3 regions of the Mesorhizobium sp. WSM4806 genome follow, and region 3 is predicted to be linked to each of the others. Evidence: predicted binding sites of a transcription regulator. Region 3 holds the regulator's gene; each other region holds the start of a gene.
What was found. The regulator LexA, encoded in region 3, represses DNA repair genes until DNA is damaged. The targets are predictions, from matches to a motif close to TGTTCNNNNTGTGTTCNG.

Region 1 (3,369 bases), on a different contig from region 3:
TCGAACAGGCGTCGACGCAGCAGCCTTGAACCAGCGGATGGTTTGCCGCGTTGTGAATGCCTGTGTGGAGCTTCGGCGGCTGCGCCGTTAAGCTCCAACACGTCGAGGCGCGGCTGAAGGGAGGAACGAAGATGAAAATCGACGGCGGGTGCCATTGCGGCGCCATTACCTACGAGGCGGAGGTCGATCCGGACAACACCAGTATTTGTCACTGCATCGATTGTCAGCAGCTGACCGGAACAGCGTTTCGGGTGACCGTGCCGGCGCCGGAGGAGCGCTACCGGATCACCAAGGGCACGCCGAAGATCTACATCAAGACCGCAGCGAGCGGCGCCAGGCGCGCCCAGGCCTTTTGCGGCGAGTGCGGTACGCACCTCTATGCCACGTCGGTTGGCGACGGGCCGAAAGTCTATGGCATCAGGGTCGGCACGGCGCGGCAGCGCGAACAACTGATCCCGAGAAAGCAGATCTGGCACCGCTCGGCGCTGCATTGGCTGCCGGAGTTCGAAGGCACAATGATCGTCGAGGAGCAGTAGCCTCTCAGTCGTCGCCTTCGACCACCCTTAGCCTCAATTGGCCGGTCTTGGAGTCGGCGACGCGCGCTCCCGCTTCGGTCTTCGCGTTGGCCGCCGATCCGGCGTCGCCTTCCGCCGGCTGCGCGCCGAACTCCAGCGCCTCGATCTTCTGGCCGCGCTTGGTCACCTTCGACGTCGAGACGAGAATATCGTCGATATCCTTGGCCGACTGGCCGAAATGGCTCTGCAGCTTGCGCACCCGCTCGTCAAGGCGCGAGACATCCTCCATCAGCCGGATGACTTCGCCCTGGATCAAATGCGCCTGCTCGCGCATGCGGGCGTCCTTGAGAATCGCCTGGATGACCTGAATCGACAGCATCAGCAGCGACGGCGAGACGATGACGATGCGAGCGCGGTGCGCCTTGTGGACAATCCCCTCGAAATTCTCGTGGATCTCGGCGAATACCGATTCCGACGGCACGAACATGAAGGCGGTGTCCTGCGTCTCGCCCTGGATCAGGTATTTGTCGGAAATATCGCGGACATGCACCTCGATATCACGCCGAAACGCTTGTGCGGCGACCTTCTGCAAATCGACGCCTTCGGCGGCACGGATGGCATTCCAGGCTTCCAGCGGAAACTTGGCGTCGATGGCGAGTGCAGGCGCGCCGTTCGGCATCTTCACCAGGCAGTCGGGCCGGCTGCCGTTCGACAGGGTCGCCTGGAATTCATAGGCGCCGTGCGGCAGGCCGTCGGCGACGATCGCCTCCATGCGCGACTGGCCGAAGGCGCCGCGCGTCTGTTTGTTGGAGAGGATTGCCTGAAGTTGCACGACCTGGCTGGCGAGCGACTGGATGTTGCCTTGCGCTGTATCGATGACCGCCAGCCGCTCCTGCAGTTTGGCGAGGCTTTCATGCGTCGATTTCGTCTGCTCGGTCATGGTCTGGCCGAGACGGCCGGTCATCGCGTCGAGACGCTGGCCGATCGACTGCGTGAGTTCGGCCTGCCGCGCCCCGAACACTTCGGCGATGGCGCCCATGCGGCCCTGCATCTCGGCCTGGCTTGCCAGGATGCCGGCCATCCGCGCCTCGGCGTCGCGGGTGTGGTCGGCGGCTTCCGCGGCAGCCACCGCACGCGCCTTGGCCGAGCGCCAGAGCGCGACGACGAGCGCCACGAACAGGGCCAGGAACAGGACCGCGCCGAATGCCAGCACGTGGCCGAGCGTGATCGTGGTGGCGCCGAGCCGGGCGATCGGTTCGGACAGGATGGTGGTCAGGTCGTTCATATCGGACAGCATAGATGATTCGGCCTGACGACACAGATCAAAACGTGAACGCCGCTGCAAATGCCCCGGTTGACGCTTTTCGTGCGAGGTCTTAGGTGAGACGCCATGTCGATCAAGCCGCTCATCATCCTTCCCGATCCCGTCCTGCGCCAGGTTTCGAAACCGGTCGAGCGCGTCGACGGCGCCTTGCGCAAACTGGCCGACGATATGCTGGACACGATGTATGATGCGCCGGGCATTGGTCTGGCGGCGATCCAGATCGGCGAACCGCTGCGCATGCTGGTGATCGACCTCGCCAAGGAAGACGAGCCGCCGGTGCCGCATGTCTTCATCAATCCCGAGATTCTTGAGAGCGCCGATCAGCGCTCGGTCTACGAGGAGGGGTGCCTGTCGATCCCGGATTACTATGCCGAGGTCGAGCGCCCTGCCGCCGTGCGGGTGAAATATCTCGATCGCGACGGCAAGCTGCAGGAGATCGAGGCCGAAGGGCTGATGGCGACTTGCCTGCAGCACGAAATCGACCATCTCAACGGCGTTCTGTTCATCGACCACATCTCGAAGCTGAAGCGCGACATGGTGGTGAAGAAGTTCAAGAAGCTCGCCAGGGACAAACCATCAGGCAGCAAGGCGCCGGGCAAGTTAGTGGGATAGGGCGATACTCGCGCAGTTTGATGCTGAACCTTTCGAAGATGTTGGCGGGACAGCGCCCCTCTACCCTGTTCCAGATCAGGAAATGGAGACGCCGATGAGCGACATGCTGATCAGAAATATTCCCGAACCCTTGAAGCGGGAAATCGAGCAGGCGGCGCGTAAGAGCGCCCAGAGCCTGTCGGGCAAGGCGATAGCTCTTCTGCGCGAAGGCATGGTCGCCGAAAGGCAAGCCAGGCTGGAGCCGGGTCTTTCGGCATGGGACGCTATTCGCGCGACTTTCGCTGCTGAAAACGCAATGGCGATGAATTCGCCAAGATCATGAACGAAATCGAAGCAGAAAGGAAACGCGACTTCGGTCGCCGACCCGCAAAGTTCGCGACTTCGACTGAGCCGACTTAACGGCCAGACGAAGACCGGACCCGGAACAAAATGCCCTTGCGCGTCATCTTCATGGGTACGCCCGAATTCTCGGTGCCGACGCTGCGGGCGATCGCGGATGCCGGACATGAGATTGGAGCCGTCTACACTCAGCCGCCGCGCGCCGCCGGTCGCCGGGGGCTGGAACTGACGCCGTCGCCGGTGCAGCGCGAGGCCGAGCGGCTGGGCCTCGAGGTGCGGACGCCGGTGTCGCTGAAGAACGAGACCGAGCAGCAGGCGTTCCGCGCCTTGCGGGCCGATGTCGCCGTCGTCGTCGCCTATGGATTGCTGTTGCCCAAACCCATTCTCGAGGCGCCGCGGCTCGGCTGCGTCAATGGTCACGCGTCGCTGTTGCCACGCTGGCGCGGCGCCGCCCCTATCCAGCGCGCCATCATGGCCGGCGATACCGAGACAGGCATGATGGTGATGCGGATGGAAGAAGGCCTGGACACCGGCCCGGTGGCGATGGCCGAAAAATGCGCCATCGGCCCCAATATGACG
Region 2 (3,369 bases), on a different contig from region 3:
CAGGCGCCGGTTCTTCTTGGCCTCGCGCCGCACCGCCGGCGTCGCCACTTCGAGCTCGCCGGACAGATATTTGCCGGTGATCGAGGCGGGGCTGGCCATGATCTGCTGCGGCGTTCCCTGCGCGATGATGTGGCCGCCGTGGATGCCGGCGGCCGGGCCGATATCGACGACATAGTCGGCATGCAGGATGGCGTCCTCGTCATGCTCGACGACGATCACCGTGTTGCCGATGTCGCGCAAATGCTTCAGCGTGTCGAGCAGGCGCGCATTGTCGCGCTGGTGCAGGCCGATCGACGGCTCGTCCAGCACATAGAGCACGCCGGTGAGGCCGGAGCCGATCTGCGAAGCCAGCCGTATGCGCTGGCTCTCGCCGCCCGACAGCGTGCCGGAATTGCGCGACAGCGTCAGGTAGTCGAGCCCGACATCGTTGAGGAAGCGCAGCCGCTCGCGGATTTCCTTGAGTACGCGCACCGCGATCTCGTTCTGCTTGTCGCTGAGTGCGGCGGGCAGCTCGGTGAACCATTGGTCGGCCTTGCGGATCGACAGCTCGGTGACCTCGCCGATATGCTTGCCGGCAATCTTCACCGCCAGCGCTTCCGGCTTCAGCCGGTAGCCGCGGCAGGCCGGGCAAGGCGTGGCCGACATGAAGCGCTCGATCTCCTCGCGCATCCAGGCGGATTCGGTTTCCTTCCAGCGCCGCTCGAGATTGGGGATGACGCCTTCGAATGTCTTTGTCGTCTGGTAGGAGCGCAGGCCGTCATCGTACTGGAAAGTGACCTCGCGCTCGCCGGTGCCGTGCAGGATGGCTTGCTTTGCCTCTTCGCTCAGGTCGCGGAACTTGTCGCCGAGCTTGAAGCCATAAGCCTTGCCCAGCGCCTCGAGCGTCTGCACGTAATAGGGTGAGGTCGATTTCGCCCATGGGCTGACGGCGCCGGCGCGCAGCGACAGATTGTCGTCGGGCACGATCAGGCTGGCGTCGATGGCGCGCTGGCTGCCGAGGCCGTCGCAGGTCGGGCAGGCGCCGAACGGGTTGTTGAAGGAAAACAGCCTGGGCTCGATCTCGGGAATGGTGAAGCCGGACACCGGGCAGGCGAATTTTTCGGAGAACAGGATGCGCTCATGCGTCTCATTCTTCGATTTGTTGACCGAATCCTCGCCGGTCTGGCTGGCGTCGAGCGGCCGGTCGGCGAATTCGGCCACCGCCAGCCCGTCGGCGAGCTTCAGCGCGGTCTCGATGGAATCGGCAAGCCGCGTCGCCAGATCGCCGCGCACAACGATGCGGTCGACGACGACGTCGAGGTCATGCTTGTACTTCTTGTCCAGCGCCGGCACGTCGGCGATTTCGTAAAAAACACCGTCGACCTTGACGCGCTGAAAACCCTTTTTCTGCAGCTCCAGCAGTTCCTTGCGGTATTCGCCTTTGCGGCCTCGCACCATCGGCGCCAGGATGAACAGACGCGTGCCTTCCTCGACCGCCAGCACGCGGTCGACCATCTGCGACACCGTCTGGCTCTCGATCGGCAGGCCGGTGGCCGGCGAATAGGGGATGCCGACGCGCGCGAACAGCAGCCGCATATAGTCGTAGATCTCGGTGACGGTGCCAACCGTCGAGCGCGGGTTCTTCGACGTGGTCTTCTGCTCGATGGAGATGGCCGGCGACAAGCCGTCGATCTGGTCGACATCAGGCTTCTGCATCATTTCGAGGAACTGCCGCGCATAGGCCGACAGGCTCTCGACGTAGCGGCGCTGGCCCTCGGCATAGATGGTGTCGAAGGCAAGCGACGACTTGCCTGACCCCGACAGCCCGGTCATGACGATCAGGCTGTCACGCGGCAGGTCGAGATCGACATTCTTCAGATTGTGTTCGCGCGCCCCGCGAATGGAAAGATATTTATGGTCGGCCATCGCCGGTCGCCGCCTCAGATCTGGAATCTCGTGGGATGGCAGGTTGTCCCGACCATCCCCTATGTAGGTAATTTCGCCACCGTTTCGAGAGAACTCTCGACCAAGCCTTTAACCGTCTTTCGCGCGGGCGAGCAAGCGGAAAGAACAAAGGCCGAACACGCTCCTGACAAATGCGTTCATGTAAACCACAGCCGACGTCGCGCTGCTCAAAACGGATGCAAAGTTCGGATTCGCCACACAAGCGATCACGTTTTTGGTAAATCGGCTATCCAACTGTTGACGTCTCGGGCTCAGGGGGGCAGACTCCAAACGTCAACCGAAGCCGACCGTCTTTCGATGGCCTCGCCGCCCCAAGGCGGCCTGCGAGACGCCGCAGGCTTTGCGATATGCGCTTCGGACGACACCAGTCGCAATGGACAGAAAAGGAGAGCAAAGGAATGACTCCACCGGACAGTCCCTTGAGGCTCCACGTGTCGCTGGAGCCGCGGCAGGCATAAGTGCCAGGGCCAGGCGTCTGCGCCGCCCGACAAACCGTGACCTGCCGATCCCATTAAAATCAGAGACTACTAGTCGGATCGTCGGCTGAATGCCGCGAAGCATCCGAAATCAAAAGCCGGCAGTGTACTCCCGGCAAGTTTGGATTTCAGATCCAAAAAAGCCCCGACCGTTTGCGGAAGCAGCGGCGGGGCTGTTCGTTTCAGAGCCGCAGGCGCACGAGTGCCTTGAGATTGTGGCAGCGATGAAGGCCGATGGAGGTGTCCTATCACCGGGGGGCCTTCATCGAGCCCGCGCCGACATCGAAGGTTATGCTGCCGGAAATCCTGACATCGGTATCGCCGATCTTGAACTGGCCGTTGCTGGACACGGCCTCGTCGGGTTCGGCAGCCGGCTTGGCGATGCGATAGTCGTTGGTCACACCGGGCAGCGTGCCGTTCTGCGAAGGCGGTGAACTGTCTTCGGCGAACGCCGCGCCGGAGGTCATCGCCGCGACGGCGATACCGATAATCAGCCGGTTCAAGCAAATGCGTGAGATCTCAGACATCGGCGGACTGTATCGCCGCACTCTGGCCGAAGCCAGACCGGTGGCGATCAAACTAGCCGAACGGCTGACCGACGTTGCTTATGAGCCGGCTACCCTTTCACGCCGCTCTCTTACGCGTGTCAAAAACATGGTCGACAAGGCCCCATGTCTTTGCCTCCGCGGCGGTCATGAAATGATCGCGGTCGAGCGTGCGTTCGACTTCTTCGAACGTGCGACCACAGTGGTGCGCGTAAAGCTCGGTCATGCGCCGCTTGGTCCTGAGGATGCCTTCGGCGTGGCGCTGGATGTCGGAGGCCTGGCCCTGGAAACCGCCTGACGGCTGGTGCAGCAGGATGCTGGCGTTGGGCAGCGCGATGCGTCGCCCCGGTGTGCCGGCCATCAGCAGGAACGAGGCCATCGAGGCGGCAAAGCCCATGCAGACG
Region 3 (3,369 bases):
GTCGCCGGGGCAGGCACCATCGCAATGACGTCCATCATTGCCGGCAGCGCCACCGCGCTCTTCGCCATCTGGCACTTCCAGCGCGTCTCGCCGCTCAGCCTGTTCGCCAATCTGGCCGTCATGCCGATCGTCACGATCGTCATGTTCCTGGCCGTCCTCAGCGCCTTGGCAATGCCTTTCGGCCTCGACGGCCCTTTCCTCTACATGATGGGCAAGGGCCTGACGGCGATGATTGCAATTTCGGGATGGATCTCGGAGCGTTCGCCGGTCGATGCAGTCGGCCTGATTTCGTTGCAATCGGTTCTGCTGGTGACGGTCGCCCTGGTCATCGCCACGATGGCGACGACATGGCTGCGGCTTGCGGCACTTCCCTTTGCGCTCGCCGGCCTGCTGACGATTTCCGAGACGCGCACCCCCGACGTGCTGATCTCGGAGGATGCGCATCTGGTGGCGCTGCCGATCGGCGGCGGCGAACTTGCCGTCAACCGGATGCGTTCGAACGAATTCACCACCGACAACTGGAAACATGCGCTGGTTTCAACAACGATCGTCGAGCCGGAGACATTCGAAAAAGGAGATGTGCGGTTCGACATCGCCGACCCGGCCGACCTGCCGCCGGGAGCGCCTTTCACCTGCACTGCCGGCCTGTGCTTGGCCCGGCATCCGTCCGGCGCGCTCATTGCGCTCGCCGACAACCGCAAAACCGCGCGGCCGGCCTGTGCCTTTGCGGATTTGATCGTCATCGACGATGCCACAGCCTATTACAAACCCTGCCGCAACCCGCTGGTTCTCGTCGTCACCAAACGGCAGCTCGCTCGCATGGGCAGTGCCGCCGTCTTCTTCGATCCGCTATCGGCGACGACGCGCGCAGAAATCCGTTTTGCCGTCAGACAGCCATACAGGCCCTGGCATGAGCAGCGGCGGTTTTCGCGCGAGGCGAGGGGCCTGCCGCCATACCTCAGGGCCGAGAAACCCAAGAAGCCTGCCGTTCAGTAACGCCGGATCAGTCCGACGAGCTTGCCCTGCACCTTGACCCGGTCCGGCCCGAAGATGCGCGTCTCGTAGGCCGGATTGGCGGCTTCCAGTGCGATCGAGGCACCTTTGCGGCGGAATCGCTTCAGCGTCGCTTCCTCCTCGTCGACCAGAGCGACAATGATCTCGCCAGGCTGGGCGGTGTCGGCGTTGCGGATGATGACCGTGTCGCCGTCGAAGATGCCGGCCTCGATCATCGAATCACCCTTGACCTCCAGCGCGTAGTGCGTGCCGCCGGTGATCATGTCCGGTGGCACCGAGATCGAATGCGTCTGGTGCTGGATGGCGTCGATCGGCACACCGGCAGCGATGCGGCCCATCACCGGTATGGAGACGGTGGCAACGACGTCGTCGTCATTGCCGGCCGCACGCATGCGCGAAGGCGCCGGCTTGATCTGCCGTCCGAGGCCGCCCTGTCCAAGGCCGCCTTGCCCAAGGCTGCCTTGAATGACGCTCGGCGAGAATTTGCGCGCCGCATTGAGGCCCGGCGCGATCGAATCGGGCAGGCGCAGCACCTCCAGCGCGCGGGCGCGGTTGGGCAGGCGGCGAATGAAACCGCGTTCCTCCAGCGCCGTGATCAGCCGGTGGATCCCCGATTTGGAGGCGAGGTCGAGCGCTTCCTTCATCTCGTCGAACGAGGGCGGAATGCCGCTTTCCTTCAGCCGCTCGTGGATGAACATCAGCAGTTCATGTTGTTTGCGTGTCAGCATCGCGACCCCCAACAGAATCAGAAAAACAAACCCAGAACAAACACTATCTGTTCCAGTTGTGTTCCGCAACCATTTAAAGTTTAATGAATGTGTTGACGCTTTGTTCAGCGTAGCATCAGCACGCTGCAGGCGGCGCCCGCTGCGGCCGCGGGAGCGAATGGCTCGCGCACGACCAGTCCGTTGGCGTCGGCCAGCATTCTGAGCATCGAGGAATCCTGGATACTGAACGGCGTTGCCTCAAGCGTGCCGGCTTCTTCCTTCACCACCGCGCGTACATAGTCCTGTCTGAGATCGTTGGCCGGCATGGCGGCGCCAAGCCGCGCCTGACGCATGTCCTGGCGGAAAGCGCGGCCGCCGAGCCGCGCCAGCAGCGGCTTCAGAAAGAGCTGCGTGCAGACCAGGCTGGCCACCGGATTGCCGGGCAGGCCGATGCAGCGGATGTCGCCCAGCCGCCCGAACATCAGTGGCTTGCCGGGCCGCATGGCGATTTTCCAGAAATCGAGCGCCATGCCTTCACCGGTCAGCACGTCATGGACGAGGTCGTGGTCGCCGACCGAGGCGCCGCCCAGCGTAACGATGACGTCCGCGCCTGCGGCGACGGCTTTTTTCACCAGCGCGGCGATCGCCTCCTTGCGGTCGGGGGCGATGCCGAGATCGAGTGCGCAGGCGCCGACCGAGCGGGCCGCGGCGGCGACGCCATAGGCATTGGAGGAGATGATCTGGTCGGGGCCAAGGTCGCTGCCCGGCGGCAGCAATTCGTCGCCGGTGGCGATGATGGCGACCAGCGGCCGTTTCACCACGCTGACCTGTTGGTGGTTGGCCGATGCCGCCAGCGACAATGCCGCCGGATCAAGCAGGCGGCCTTTCTCCAGCAGCGCGTCGCCCTGCGAGAAATCGAGCCCGAGGCGGCGGATGTTGCGGCCTTCAACCGTCGGCGCGGTCACTTCGACGATGCCGCCGCCGAGGTCGCGGACATTCTCCTGGATGACGATGGTGTCGGCGCCAGCGGGAAGCGGCGCGCCGGTGAAGATGCGCACGGCCTGCGCCGGGCCGACTGTCCCGGCAAAGCCGCGTCCGGCCGGCGCCATGCCGATCACCGAAAGTCTCGCGGGCACGGAGGCGACATCGTCGGCCCGCACGGCATAGCCGTCCATGGCCGACGCGTTGAATGGCGGCTGGGTGCGGAGCGCGATGAGCGGCTCCGCCAGCACGCGGTCGGCGGCGTCCATCAGGGCGACGCTTTCAGCCTGCAAGGGCGCAGCGTCCTCAAGCAGGTGCTCGAGCGCCTGGGCGACCGCAAGCAGCGCCATTATCGGCCTGCCCCCTGGGCGTCCGCCTTGTAGTCGCCGGATTTGCCGCCGGTCTTTTCCATCAGCCTGATGTTGGAGATCGCCATGCCGCGGTCGACCGCCTTGGCCATATCATAGATGGTCAGGCAGGCGACCGAGACGGCAGTCAGCGCTTCCATCTCGACGCCGGTCTTGCCGGTGACGCGGGCCAGCGCCGTGACCTTCAGACCGGGCAGCTTCGCGTCCGGTTCGATATCTACCGATATCTTGGTCAACAGCAGCGGGTGGCAGAGCGGGATCAGCTCATGCGTCCTCTTGGCCGCCATGATGCCGGCGAT

Region 1: a site for LexA is predicted at 1,834-1,851, ahead of AC0L2M_RS10790 (DNA recombination protein RmuC). Genes of this name have one in related genera too.
Region 2: a site for LexA is predicted at 2,046-2,063, ahead of uvrA (excinuclease ABC subunit UvrA). Genes of this name have one in related genera too.

What each region holds. Positions count from the first base shown of each region.
Region 1 is NZ_JBVVQZ010000005.1:276,972-280,340, forward strand. Features, by position in the region: gene AC0L2M_RS10780 (transglutaminase-like domain-containing protein) at 1-29, shown strand, start outside; gene AC0L2M_RS10785 (GFA family protein) at 132-536, shown strand; gene AC0L2M_RS10790 (DNA recombination protein RmuC) at 541-1,800, opposite strand; gene def (peptide deformylase) at 1,906-2,451, shown strand; gene AC0L2M_RS10800 (plasmid stabilization protein) at 2,546-2,773, shown strand; gene fmt (methionyl-tRNA formyltransferase) at 2,881-3,369, shown strand, end outside.
Region 2 is NZ_JBVVQZ010000009.1:75,624-78,992, reverse strand. Features, by position in the region: gene uvrA (excinuclease ABC subunit UvrA) at 1-1,905, opposite strand, end outside; gene AC0L2M_RS15615 (hypothetical protein) at 2,669-2,887, opposite strand; gene AC0L2M_RS15610 (ATP-dependent Clp protease proteolytic subunit) at 3,045-3,369, opposite strand, start outside.
Region 3 is NZ_JBVVQZ010000041.1:4,570-7,938, forward strand. Features, by position in the region: gene AC0L2M_RS33930 (ComEC/Rec2 family competence protein) at 1-996, shown strand, start outside; gene lexA (transcriptional repressor LexA) at 990-1,742, opposite strand; gene AC0L2M_RS33940 (molybdopterin molybdotransferase MoeA) at 1,847-3,052, opposite strand; gene moaC (cyclic pyranopterin monophosphate synthase MoaC) at 3,052-3,369, opposite strand, start outside.